DNA from 3 places in the Micromonospora sp. DH14 genome. Region 3 is predicted to be linked to each of the others. Evidence: riboswitches for the same ligand, from Rfam matches in the RefSeq annotation. Region 3 holds a riboswitch; each other region holds the start of a gene.
The links. A riboswitch is a leader RNA that binds a small molecule or an ion and turns the genes downstream of it on or off. The one in region 3 is predicted to bind cyclic di-AMP.
Positions count from the first base shown of each region.

Region 1 (3,241 bases), on a different contig from region 3:
AGGATGTCTCGCCGATGCAGTGGCGGATGGTCGGTCGACGTGGCCGGTTGGCCTCCTGGACGGTGGTGGGCGACCCTGCGCAGACCGCGTGGACCGGTGACCCGGAGGAGCTGACCCGAGCCCGGGACCAGGCGCTGGGCCGGCGCAAGCGACACGAGTTCACGCTGACCACGAACTACCGCAACTCGTCGGAGATCTTCGCGGTGGCGGCGGCGGAGATCCGCCGGCTCTACCCCGACCTGCCGCTGCCGAGAGCGGTCCGCTCCACCGGGGTGGAACCGGTCGAGCTGGTGGTGCCGGCCGCCGGGTTGGAGACCGCGACGGTGGAGGCCGCCGCCGGCCTGCTGGCCGAGGTGGAGGGCACGGTCGGGGTGATCACGCCGGTCCCCCGCCGCGACGAGGTCGCCGGTTGGCTCGGCGCGCTCGGCGCGCCCAGGTTGCAGGTGGTGACCAGCCTGGAGGCCAAGGGCATGGAGTACGACGCGGTGGTGCTGGTCGCCCCGAGCGAAATCCGGGCGGATCCGGGTGCCGGGGTACGCACGCTGTACGTGGCGCTCTCCCGGGCCACCCAGCGGCTCACCACCATCGACCCGACCGCCTGACCTGCGCGGATCGCCGCCAGCGAAAGGCACCGCCCGTACACTTGCACACATAGCGATGTGAGCATACATTTGACCGGGTCCCGGCCGGCGGCGGAAGGTGAATCTCGTGGGCGCAGGTCATGACCACCACCATGGGTCCGTCGCCAATGCCGCACACCAGCACCGGGGTCGACTCTGGGCGGCGTTCGGGCTGCTCGCCACCCTGATGGTGGTCGAGGCGGTGACCGCCCTGCACACCGGCTCACTCGCCCTGCTCTCCGACGCCGGGCACATGTTCACCGACGTGCTCGGCATCGGGATGGCGCTCGCCGCGATCACGGCGACCCGGCGGGCCGCCAACGACCCACAGCGCACCTTCGGGCTCTACCGGCTCGAGGTGCTCGCCGCGCTGGCCAACGCCGTCCTGCTCTCCGGCGTGGCGATCTACGTGGTGATCGAGGCGATCCGTCGGTTCGGCGACCCGCACCAGGTCGTCGCCGGCCCGATGCTCGCGGTGGCCGTGCTCGGTCTGCTCGCGAACATCGCCGCCTTCGCCCTGCTGCGCGCCGGGGCCCGGGAGAGCATCAACCTCCAGGGCGCCTACCTGGAGGTGCTCGGTGACCTGCTCGGCTCGGTCGGCGTCATCGGGGCGGCGCTGCTCATCACCGTCACCGACTGGTGGTGGGCGGACCCCCTGGTCGCGGTCGCCATCGGCGTGTTCATCCTGCCGCGCACCTGGCGGCTGGCCCGCGCCGCCATCCGCATCCTGGTGCAGGCCGCCCCGGAGCACCTCCAGGTGACCGCCGTGCACGACCGGCTGGCCGCGGTGCCCGGCGTCGTCGAGGTGCACGACCTGCACGTCTGGACGCTCACCTCGGGCATGGAGGTGGCCTCCGCACACCTGACCATGGCACCCGGGGCGGAGGTCGGCGCGGTGCTCACCGCGGCGCGTACGGCCCTGCACGACGACTTCCGCATCGAACACGCGACGTTGCAGATCGAGCCGGGCGCCGCCTCCGGCGCGTGTGGCTCCATCGAGTGGTGACGACCTTTTCGGAGCATTGCTCACTTTTAGGGTAATTTTCCGTGATGACGCACGCACCGTCCGTCACATTGGCTGCAACGGCCCCACCGGCACCGGTAGGCTCGGTCCCGGCCTCCACCAGGCGGCGCCTCCCGGCGCCGGTGGCGGTCGCCGCCTAATCGCCCAACCGGGCGAACCGGGGAACCATGTTCCTGGGGTGCATCCGCGTCAGCGGTAGGGATCTTCCGTCCCGAACCCGTCAGCTAACCCGGTCGGCGGCTGACGGAAGGACATGCGCAGTGGCACCAGCACGACCACCCGCCGCCCGACTGGCGGCCCTGATCGTCGCGATGTTCGCCCTCGGCGTCGCGCTTCCGGCCGGCACCGCCTCGGCCGCTCCCCCGACCGGCCTGCGGGCCGCCGCACCCGACTCCGACGAGGAGGGCGGCACCCCGGCGTTGCGCGCCCAACTCGAGGCGGCCAGCAAGGGCTACCTGGACGCCAAGCGCGCCCTGGACACCTCGGTACAACGGCAGAAGCAGCTCACCACCCAGCTGAAGACCATCGAGGTCGAGATCGACCAGCGCAACGGCAAGGTCGGCGAGATCGCCGAGGTGGCGTACCGGACCGGACGACTCGGCGCGATGTCGGCGCTGCTCAACAGCAGCACCCCGGAAGGCTTCATGGACCGGGCAGCCGCCCTGGACGCGGTGGCCGCCAACGAGGACCGGGTGCTGCGCGACCTGCTGCAGAGCAAGGACCAGGCCACCCGCACCCGGGTCGCACTGGACGGCGAGATCACCGAACAGCGCAAGCAGGTCGCGGTGATGGCCAAGCGCAAGGAACAGGCCGAACGGGCCCTGACCGTGGCCACCACACCCAAGACGCAGAGCGCCGCCGACACGGGCTCCAACCGGGGCACCTCCACCGCCAACGCGACGGCCGCGCCGCGCAACTCCGACGGCTCCTGGCCCGCCGAGTCGTGCAGCGTCAACGACCCGACGCCGGCCAGCGGCTGCATCACCCCGCGCACCCTGCACGCGCTCAACCAGGCCAAGGCCGCGGGCTTCACCAGGTACGTCTCGTGCCACCGCCCCAGCGGCTCCGGTGAGCACCCGAAGGGCCGGGCCTGCGACTTCGCCGCACAGAAGGGCGGCTTCGGCGGAGCCGCGACCGGCGGCGACAAGACCTACGGCAACAACCTGGCCGCGTACTTCATCCGTAACGCGGACCGGCTCGCCGTGCTCTACGTGATCTGGTACAAGCAGATCTGGCTGCCCAGCAGCGGATGGAAGTCGTACAGCGGGGCGCACGGAACCCCGTCCACCGACCACACCAACCACGTACACCTGTCGGTCTACTGACCCACGCGTGGTGATGCCTGTGAGTCATCACGATGACTCACAGGCATCACCTGCGTCCGGGGCCGGCTACGTCGCCGGGCGTACCCCTGATGTCGTCGCTCGGCGGACGACCCGGCCGGGGCCGGCGGGCAGCATCGCGGTATGCCTCGGATTCGACCCACCACCCGCAAGGCGCTGCTCACCCTGCACCTCGTCACCTCGCTCGGCTGGCTCGGCACCGACCTGGTGCTGCTCACCCTCGGCATCGCCGTGCAGCGGGGCGCCGACCCGGC
Region 1 covers NZ_JARVKT010000025.1:81,397-84,637, forward strand. The annotation lists gene QCZ28_RS25905 (AAA family ATPase) at 1-602, shown strand, start outside; gene QCZ28_RS25910 (cation diffusion facilitator family transporter) at 709-1,626, shown strand; cyclic di-AMP (ydaO/yuaA leader) riboswitch at 1,768-1,899, shown strand; gene QCZ28_RS25915 (hypothetical protein) at 1,956-2,969, shown strand; gene QCZ28_RS25920 (hypothetical protein) at 3,111-3,241, shown strand, end outside.
Region 1: it holds a riboswitch for cyclic di-AMP, as region 3 does, so the genes downstream of both, QCZ28_RS25915 (hypothetical protein) here and QCZ28_RS28610 (NlpC/P60 family protein) in region 3, are expected to answer to the same signal.

Region 2 (3,241 bases), on a different contig from region 3:
GCGTCCACCCTGGTCAAACGGGTCGGCGCGGCGCGATCCGACACGCCCGTGGTCGGTGCGCCCGGCTCGGCGTGACGGTAGCGTGGGGACGTGCTTCCGGTCGCGTTCACCTGTCCGCTGTGGTGGGTGGCGCGCTGGGCGACGCGGGTGCTGGCCAGCCTCGCCGTCGTCGCGGCCCTGGCGCTCGGCGCAGGCCCGGCCACGGCCGCCGCGTCGACGCCCAGCCCGGTGCCAACGTCGAGCGTCGTGTCGGCCTCCGTCGCCGCCGGGCCGCTGGCGGCCTCCGGTCGGCACGTCGGGGCGCACGCTGCGGCGCGCCCGGCAGCGGCGATCCCACCGGACGCCGTCGAGGAGGCCGTTCCCGCCTGGGCTGTCGACTCGCCCGGGGCGCTCCCCGAGGAGCACCGCGCCACCGCGACCGGCGTGCTTCCGGTCCGCGCGGCGGAGTCCGACCGGCTGCCCCTCGTCGACGGTGCGAGCGGTCGGGCCTGCCGGGCCCCACCCCGGCGCTGAGCCACCGGGACGATCGTCCCGCCGCCGCGCCTGTCGCCCCACCCGCTTCCCACCCGCCGACCGGTGTCCCGCCGTGGCCCGTCGGCCGGTGCGGCCCCATCGCACTGCTCTCTCCCTGAGGTGCCGACCATGGAGACCGTCGTCTTCTACCAGTTCGTGACCGAGGTGCCGCGGGCCGCCGCCATCTGGTCGACCCTGGTCCTGCTGACCCTGGGCCTGCTCACCGTGCTGGCCGCCCGCCCCGAACGGGACCGGCCCGCCGACGACCCGCTCCCGGCCGCGCCCAGCGCCCGGGAGGTGGCCGCCGCCGAGGCCGCCGACCTGCGCCGCTACGCCGAGGAGGTGGCCGTCGCGGCGGCCGGCGCGGCGACGACAGCCAGGCGGCGACGCGCCGCCTGGCTGAGCGCCCAGGAGCAGATGGAACGGGCCTGGACCGGGTACGACGCGGCGGACACCGCCGCGCGTCGCTTCGCGGGCGCCGGGGCGCTGCCCACCCCACGGACCCCGCACACCCCCGCCGAGTACGCGGCCCGCGAGCGCTATCTGCACCGGGCGGCGATGGCCGCGTACTGGCGGGGTGACCTGAGCATGGCGCAGCTCGGTGACGTGTTCGGGCACCGGCACGGCTGGGATCCCCGACGCCACCCGGTCGAGCAGGAGGTGCTGATCAGCCGGGTGGTCCGGGATGCGCGGCTGGCCGACTACCAGGTGGCCGCCGACCGTGAGCGGGCCGCCTGGCGTGACGCGGAGTTGGCCGCCGAGTCGGCTCGTACCCTCGCCGAGGAGGCGTACGCGGCGGCGGCCCGGCTGCGCCCGAACCCGGTGCCCGCCCGCCGGACGGTGGCGGGGGCGTGGCGTCCGGCCGTCGTGGCACGGTGGCGCCCGGCCCGGGCGGGTTGAGCCCGATCTGTGATGTGAGGCCGGTCACGCAATTGTGAAATCGGACGTCCGGCGCGCGCCGCGCCATTGTTCCCGCGATTATGGTGGCGTTCTTCGTCGCCTGTCCGGTTGTCGCCCGCAGGCGCGCCCGTAACCGGTTGTCCCATCGAGTCACATCATCGGCAATACGCGCAGAAATTGCCGCGCAGATTGAGGTTTGCGCAGGTGAGCATCGCTTGGCAGGGCCTGTGGGGGGCCAGTAGTGTCGTCCCGTCCGGTGCGGTAACCGATCGCAAGAAGCGACGCCGCATCGACCCGCTTAATCGTGATCAACGAACCGGGGACCCATCAGTAAGTCCGGGGTGAATCCGCGAGCCACGGCCCGCGGTAGGGCGATCTTCCCGCCCGAATCCGTCAGCTAACCCGGTAGGCGGTGTCGGAAGGAGTCCCATCCTCGTGCAGCACCTTTCCACCCCTCGGTTGTTCCCTCGCCTCCACGGCGCGGCGGTGCACCCGCTCAATCGTCGCGTGACGGTGAGCTGACCCCCCGGGTCATCGCCTTCCCCGCCCGGCCACGCCAGGCGTTCCCCTGAGCGGTTCACCATCCGCGGACCACGGTCCGCGCGCTGGCGCCTGCCCGGATACCGGTCCGGCCCCGGTGTGCCGCTCTCCCCCCCGATCCGTGGAGGACCCCGTGAAGCACACCCTGCAGCGTCAGCTCCGCCGCCTCGCCACCGAGCGCCCGTACCAGATCGTTGCCGCCTCCGCCGCGGCTCTCGCCATCGCCACCACCGGCGGCGCCCTGCTCACCACCGCCGACGACGCCCCGGCCACCCAGCGCACCGCGACCACCGTCGCCGAGATGCGCAGCGACATCGCCACCTCCGGTGGCGACGCGTCCCCCTTGGCCAGCGCCGCGCCGACCACCGCCGCGCCGACCACCAGCGCCGCGTCTCCCGCCGCGAAGGCCAAGAGCAACCCCGACCTCACCCGTAAGCCGACGCCGCCGAAGCCGCCCGCGACCAAGGTGCTCGACTACGACTACGAGGCGCAGAACACCTACTACAACTGCGGACCGGCGGCCACCCGCAACGCGCTCAGCGCCGCCGGCATCGACCGCACCCAGGAGGAGCTCGGCGCCGAGCTGGGCACCACCGAGATGGGCACCAACTCGGCCGAGGACACCACCCGGGTGCTCAACGCCGAGGTGAAGGGATCCCCGTACCGGACCCGGATGTTCGCCGGCGCGCCCAGCCCGGCCCAGATGGACCGCCTCCAGGCTGACGTGGTGAAGGCCATCACCGACGGCCGGGGCGTGGTGGCCAACGTCGTCGGGGACGCCACCGACACCGACGGTGGCTGGCACTCCTACGGCGGCGGGCACTACATCGCCGTCGTGGGCTACAAGGACAACGGCCGTACCGTGCGGATCGCCGACTCGGCCAACGCGGCCGACCCGTCGTACTGGATCACCACGATCGACCTGGCCAACTGGATCGCCAGCCGGGGCTACTCCGCCTGACCCGGGCACGCTGACCGCCGCGGGCGTCGTCCCCCACAAGGGGCCGGCGCCCGCGGCGTCTTCGGCGGTGCGGTCAGTAGGTGATGAAGCCGTACAACGCCTTGTGGTTCGACTTCGTCCCGACCACGGTGTGGTCGACGGCGGACGACTGCACACTGCCCCTGACGAACAAGTAGTCGATCTTGCTGGAACCGCTGGTGGCCGCCGACCCGTACCCGGTCATGCCGTAGCCGCTGAGCGTGCCCGGGGCGATGCCGGTGCGGTTCGCGTCGATGCCCACCACGCGGATCGTCGACGCGTTCAGCAGCGTGGTCGCGTCCGCGCCGA
Region 2 covers NZ_JARVKT010000046.1:4,022-7,262, forward strand. The annotation lists gene QCZ28_RS32210 (hypothetical protein) at 91-513, shown strand; gene QCZ28_RS32215 (hypothetical protein) at 643-1,413, shown strand; cyclic di-AMP (ydaO/yuaA leader) riboswitch at 1,699-1,840, shown strand; gene QCZ28_RS32220 (C39 family peptidase) at 2,075-2,914, shown strand; gene QCZ28_RS32225 (hypothetical protein) at 2,988-3,241, opposite strand, start outside.
Region 2: it holds a riboswitch for cyclic di-AMP, as region 3 does, so the genes downstream of both, QCZ28_RS32220 (C39 family peptidase) here and QCZ28_RS28610 (NlpC/P60 family protein) in region 3, are expected to answer to the same signal.

Region 3 (3,241 bases):
GGGCACGTTGTCGTGGCCGATGATGTGCTGGCGGTCCAGTGGGATGCCCAGCCGCAGCGCCAGGTGCCGGACCAGTTTCGCCGAGGTCCGGTACATCGCCTCGGTGTACCAGGTCCCCTGCGCCGCGAAGCCCTCGTGTTCCAGCCCGATCGACTTCGCGTTGACGTACCAGTTGCCGGCGTGCCAACCGACGTCCTTGGTCTTCACGTGCTGGGCGATGTGCCCGTCCACGGAGCGCAGCGAGTAGTGCCAGCTGACGTAGGTCGGATCCTGGACGAGTTGCAGGGTGGTCGCCCAACTCGCCTCGGTGTCGTGGATGACGATGTATTCGATCTTCTGCCGGGCGGGTCGGTCGGAGAGGTCGTGGTTGCCGTAGTCCCCGTCGCCGAACGCCTCGTAGGGTGCCGGGATCCATTCGCAGGAGATGGTGCGAGGGCACTCCACCCCGTCCGGGCGGGCCAGCCGGCGCAGGCCCAGCCGGTCCAACCAGGAACGCTCGGGCTGTACCGCGCGGGCCGGCAGGGTGATCCGCTGGCCGTCGTCGGCCACCCGGGACTCGCCCGCGCCGATGGTGGTGAAGACCTCGTCGGCGAAGGCCGCGGCGGCGTCGGCGCTGTCCGCGCCCGAGTAGCGGGCCACCGCGCCGTACCAGGCCGCCGGGTCGGTGTCGGCGCCGACGGGGGCGTCCAGCTCCCGTTGGTACGCGCTGAGCAGCGCCGCCCCACCCCGGATGTTGAGGCCCGCGTCGGTGCGCAGTGCCTCGGGGGTGACTCCGGTCAGCGTGGCGGCGGCGTCCACGGTCTGCAACGCGGCGGTGGACGGCGCGGGGGCCTCGACCGGTCGGGGCGCGGGCACCCGGGCCGGACGCGAGTCGTCGCCGCGCGGGTCCTCGGCACCGGCGTCGTGGTGACCGCGCCCGGGTAGGGCGGCCACGTGCCGGGCGTCGGTCAGGTGCATCGGGCCGTAGCCGCCACTGGTGCTCGGTGTGCCGGCGTTGGTGTCCCAGCGGGACTCCAGGTAGGAGACGCCGAGCAGCACGACTGTCGGCACCCCGTACTCGGTGGCCGCGGCGGCGTACTGCTGCTGACGGCCGGTGGTGGGCGCGGCGGCGGCCGGGCCGACGGAGAGTGGCACCGTGGTCGCGGCGGCGACCACGGCGGCGGCGAGCAGTGCGCGCCAGCCGGTCGACAGGGTTGGATGGTGCATCGAACCCCCTAGATTCTCGCGGAGTGAGGTCAGGTCACCATCGCGCCGTCCGGGAGGTCAGGTCAATACCTTTCCATCTATCGAAGCATGGGGAAAGAATTCTTCACACACGGTCGGTGACCTCGTCCAATCGGTACGGAGTGTCACGGCCGTGCGGGTTGCGGATCGGTAACGAACGTCTCTACTCTGGTCATTCGTCGGGCCGACAGCAGCTCCGCCCAGCCCGGGCGGTAACGGACCGACACCGCCGAGTCGTTTCCGAGCGAACCGGGGACCCAGGTCCCTCGGGGTGAATCCGCAGCCACTGCGGTAGGGCGCCGACTTCCCGCCCGAACCCGTCAGCTAACCCGGTAGGCGGTCAGGAAGAAGGAGTACGGAACCCCGGTGGCACTCCATGCCCCGCGGCCGTCGTCCGAGCGGTCGGCACCAGCCGGCCCGACGTCGATCGTGCCGCGCCCACGCTGGTCCCGCTTCACCACCGCACTCGCCGCCCTGGCCGGCATCGCCGTCGTCCTGACCGGCAGTGCCACGGCGGCCCACGCCGACCCGTCGGTCGCCGAGATCGAGCGCCAGATCGACGCCGACTGGAACAAGCTCGAACCGATCATCGAACGGCACAACGCCACCCGCATCGACCTCGCCGCCAAGCGCAAGCAGGCCGACGCGCTGGCCGCCCGGATCGCCCCGCTGGAGCGCCAGGTCGACGCTGCGATGGACAAGGTCGGCGCCCTCGCCGCCCGTGCCTACAAGGGTGAGAACGTGTTGACCGTCAACGCGGTGCTGGGCAGCCGGTCGCCCAGCGAGGTGGTCGGCCAGCTCGAGATGCTCGACCGCTTCGCGCACAACCAGCAGAAGGACGTACGCGAGGTCGCCGACCTGCGCGACCAGCTGGCCGCGCAGAAGGCGCCGCTGGACGAGATGGTGGCCCAGCTGACCCGCACCGAGGCTCAGCTGGCGGCGAAGAAGAAGCAGATCAACGAAGAGATCGACCGCCTGCAGAAGCTGCGCCTCAAGGTGTACGGCAACGGTGGCGGTGGCCCACTGCGCCCGGCGCCCTGCCCGGGCAGCTACCCCGGCGGCGGCGCGGGCACCGCTGTCAAGTTCGCCTGCGCCCAGATCGGCAAGCCCTACGTCTGGGGTGCCGAGGGTCCGAACTCGTACGACTGCTCCGGGCTGATGCTGGCCGCCTGGGCGAAGGCCGGCGTGTCGCTGCCGCACAACGCCGCCGCGCAGAGCCGCGTCACGAAGAACGTCAGCAGGGGCGACCTGCGCCCCGGCGACCTGGTCTTCTACTACAGCGACATCCACCACGTCGGCATGTACGTCGGCGGCGGCTGGGTGGTGCACGCCTCACAGGCCGGTCAACCGGTCAAGATGAAGAAGGTCGACGACGGCCCGATCCACAGCTACGGCCGCCCGGGCTGACCCCGGGTGACGAGAGGGCCCGCCGCGATCCGTCGCGGCGGGCCCTCGTCGTCGTGGTTCAGCGGGTGGGCCAGGTGCGCCAGTGCTGCCAGGCGCGGCTCGGCGTCGGCCCCCGCTGGCCCTGGTAGCGCGAGCCGTAGACCACCGAGCCGTACGGGTGCTCGGCCGGCGAGGAGAGCCGGAAGATGCAGAGCTGCCCGATCTTCATACCGGGCCACAGGGTGATCGGCAGGTTCGCCACGTTCGAGAGTTCCAGCGTCACGTGACCGGAGAAGCCCGGGTCGATGAAGCCGGCGGTGGAGTGGGTGAGCAGCCCGAGCCGGCCCAGGGAGCTCTTGCCCTCCAGTCGGCCGGCGAGCTGGTCACCCAGCGAGATGACCTCCAGCGTCGAGGCGAGCACGAACTCCCCGGGGTGCAGCACGAACGGCTCGCCGTCGGGGACCTCGACCGCCGAGGTCAGGTCGTCCTGCTGCATGGCGGGATCGATGTGGGTGTAGAGGTGATTGTTGAAGACCCGGAACAGCCGGTCGAGTCGGACGTCGATGCTGGACGGTTGGACCAGGGTGGGCTCGAACGGCTCCAGGCCCAGCGTGCCGGCCTTGATCTCGGA
Region 3 covers NZ_JARVKT010000032.1:38,739-41,979, reverse strand. The annotation lists gene QCZ28_RS28615 (peptidoglycan recognition family protein) at 1-1,206, opposite strand, end outside; cyclic di-AMP (ydaO/yuaA leader) riboswitch at 1,442-1,577, shown strand; gene QCZ28_RS28610 (NlpC/P60 family protein) at 1,591-2,631, shown strand; gene dcd (dCTP deaminase) at 2,690-3,241, opposite strand, start outside.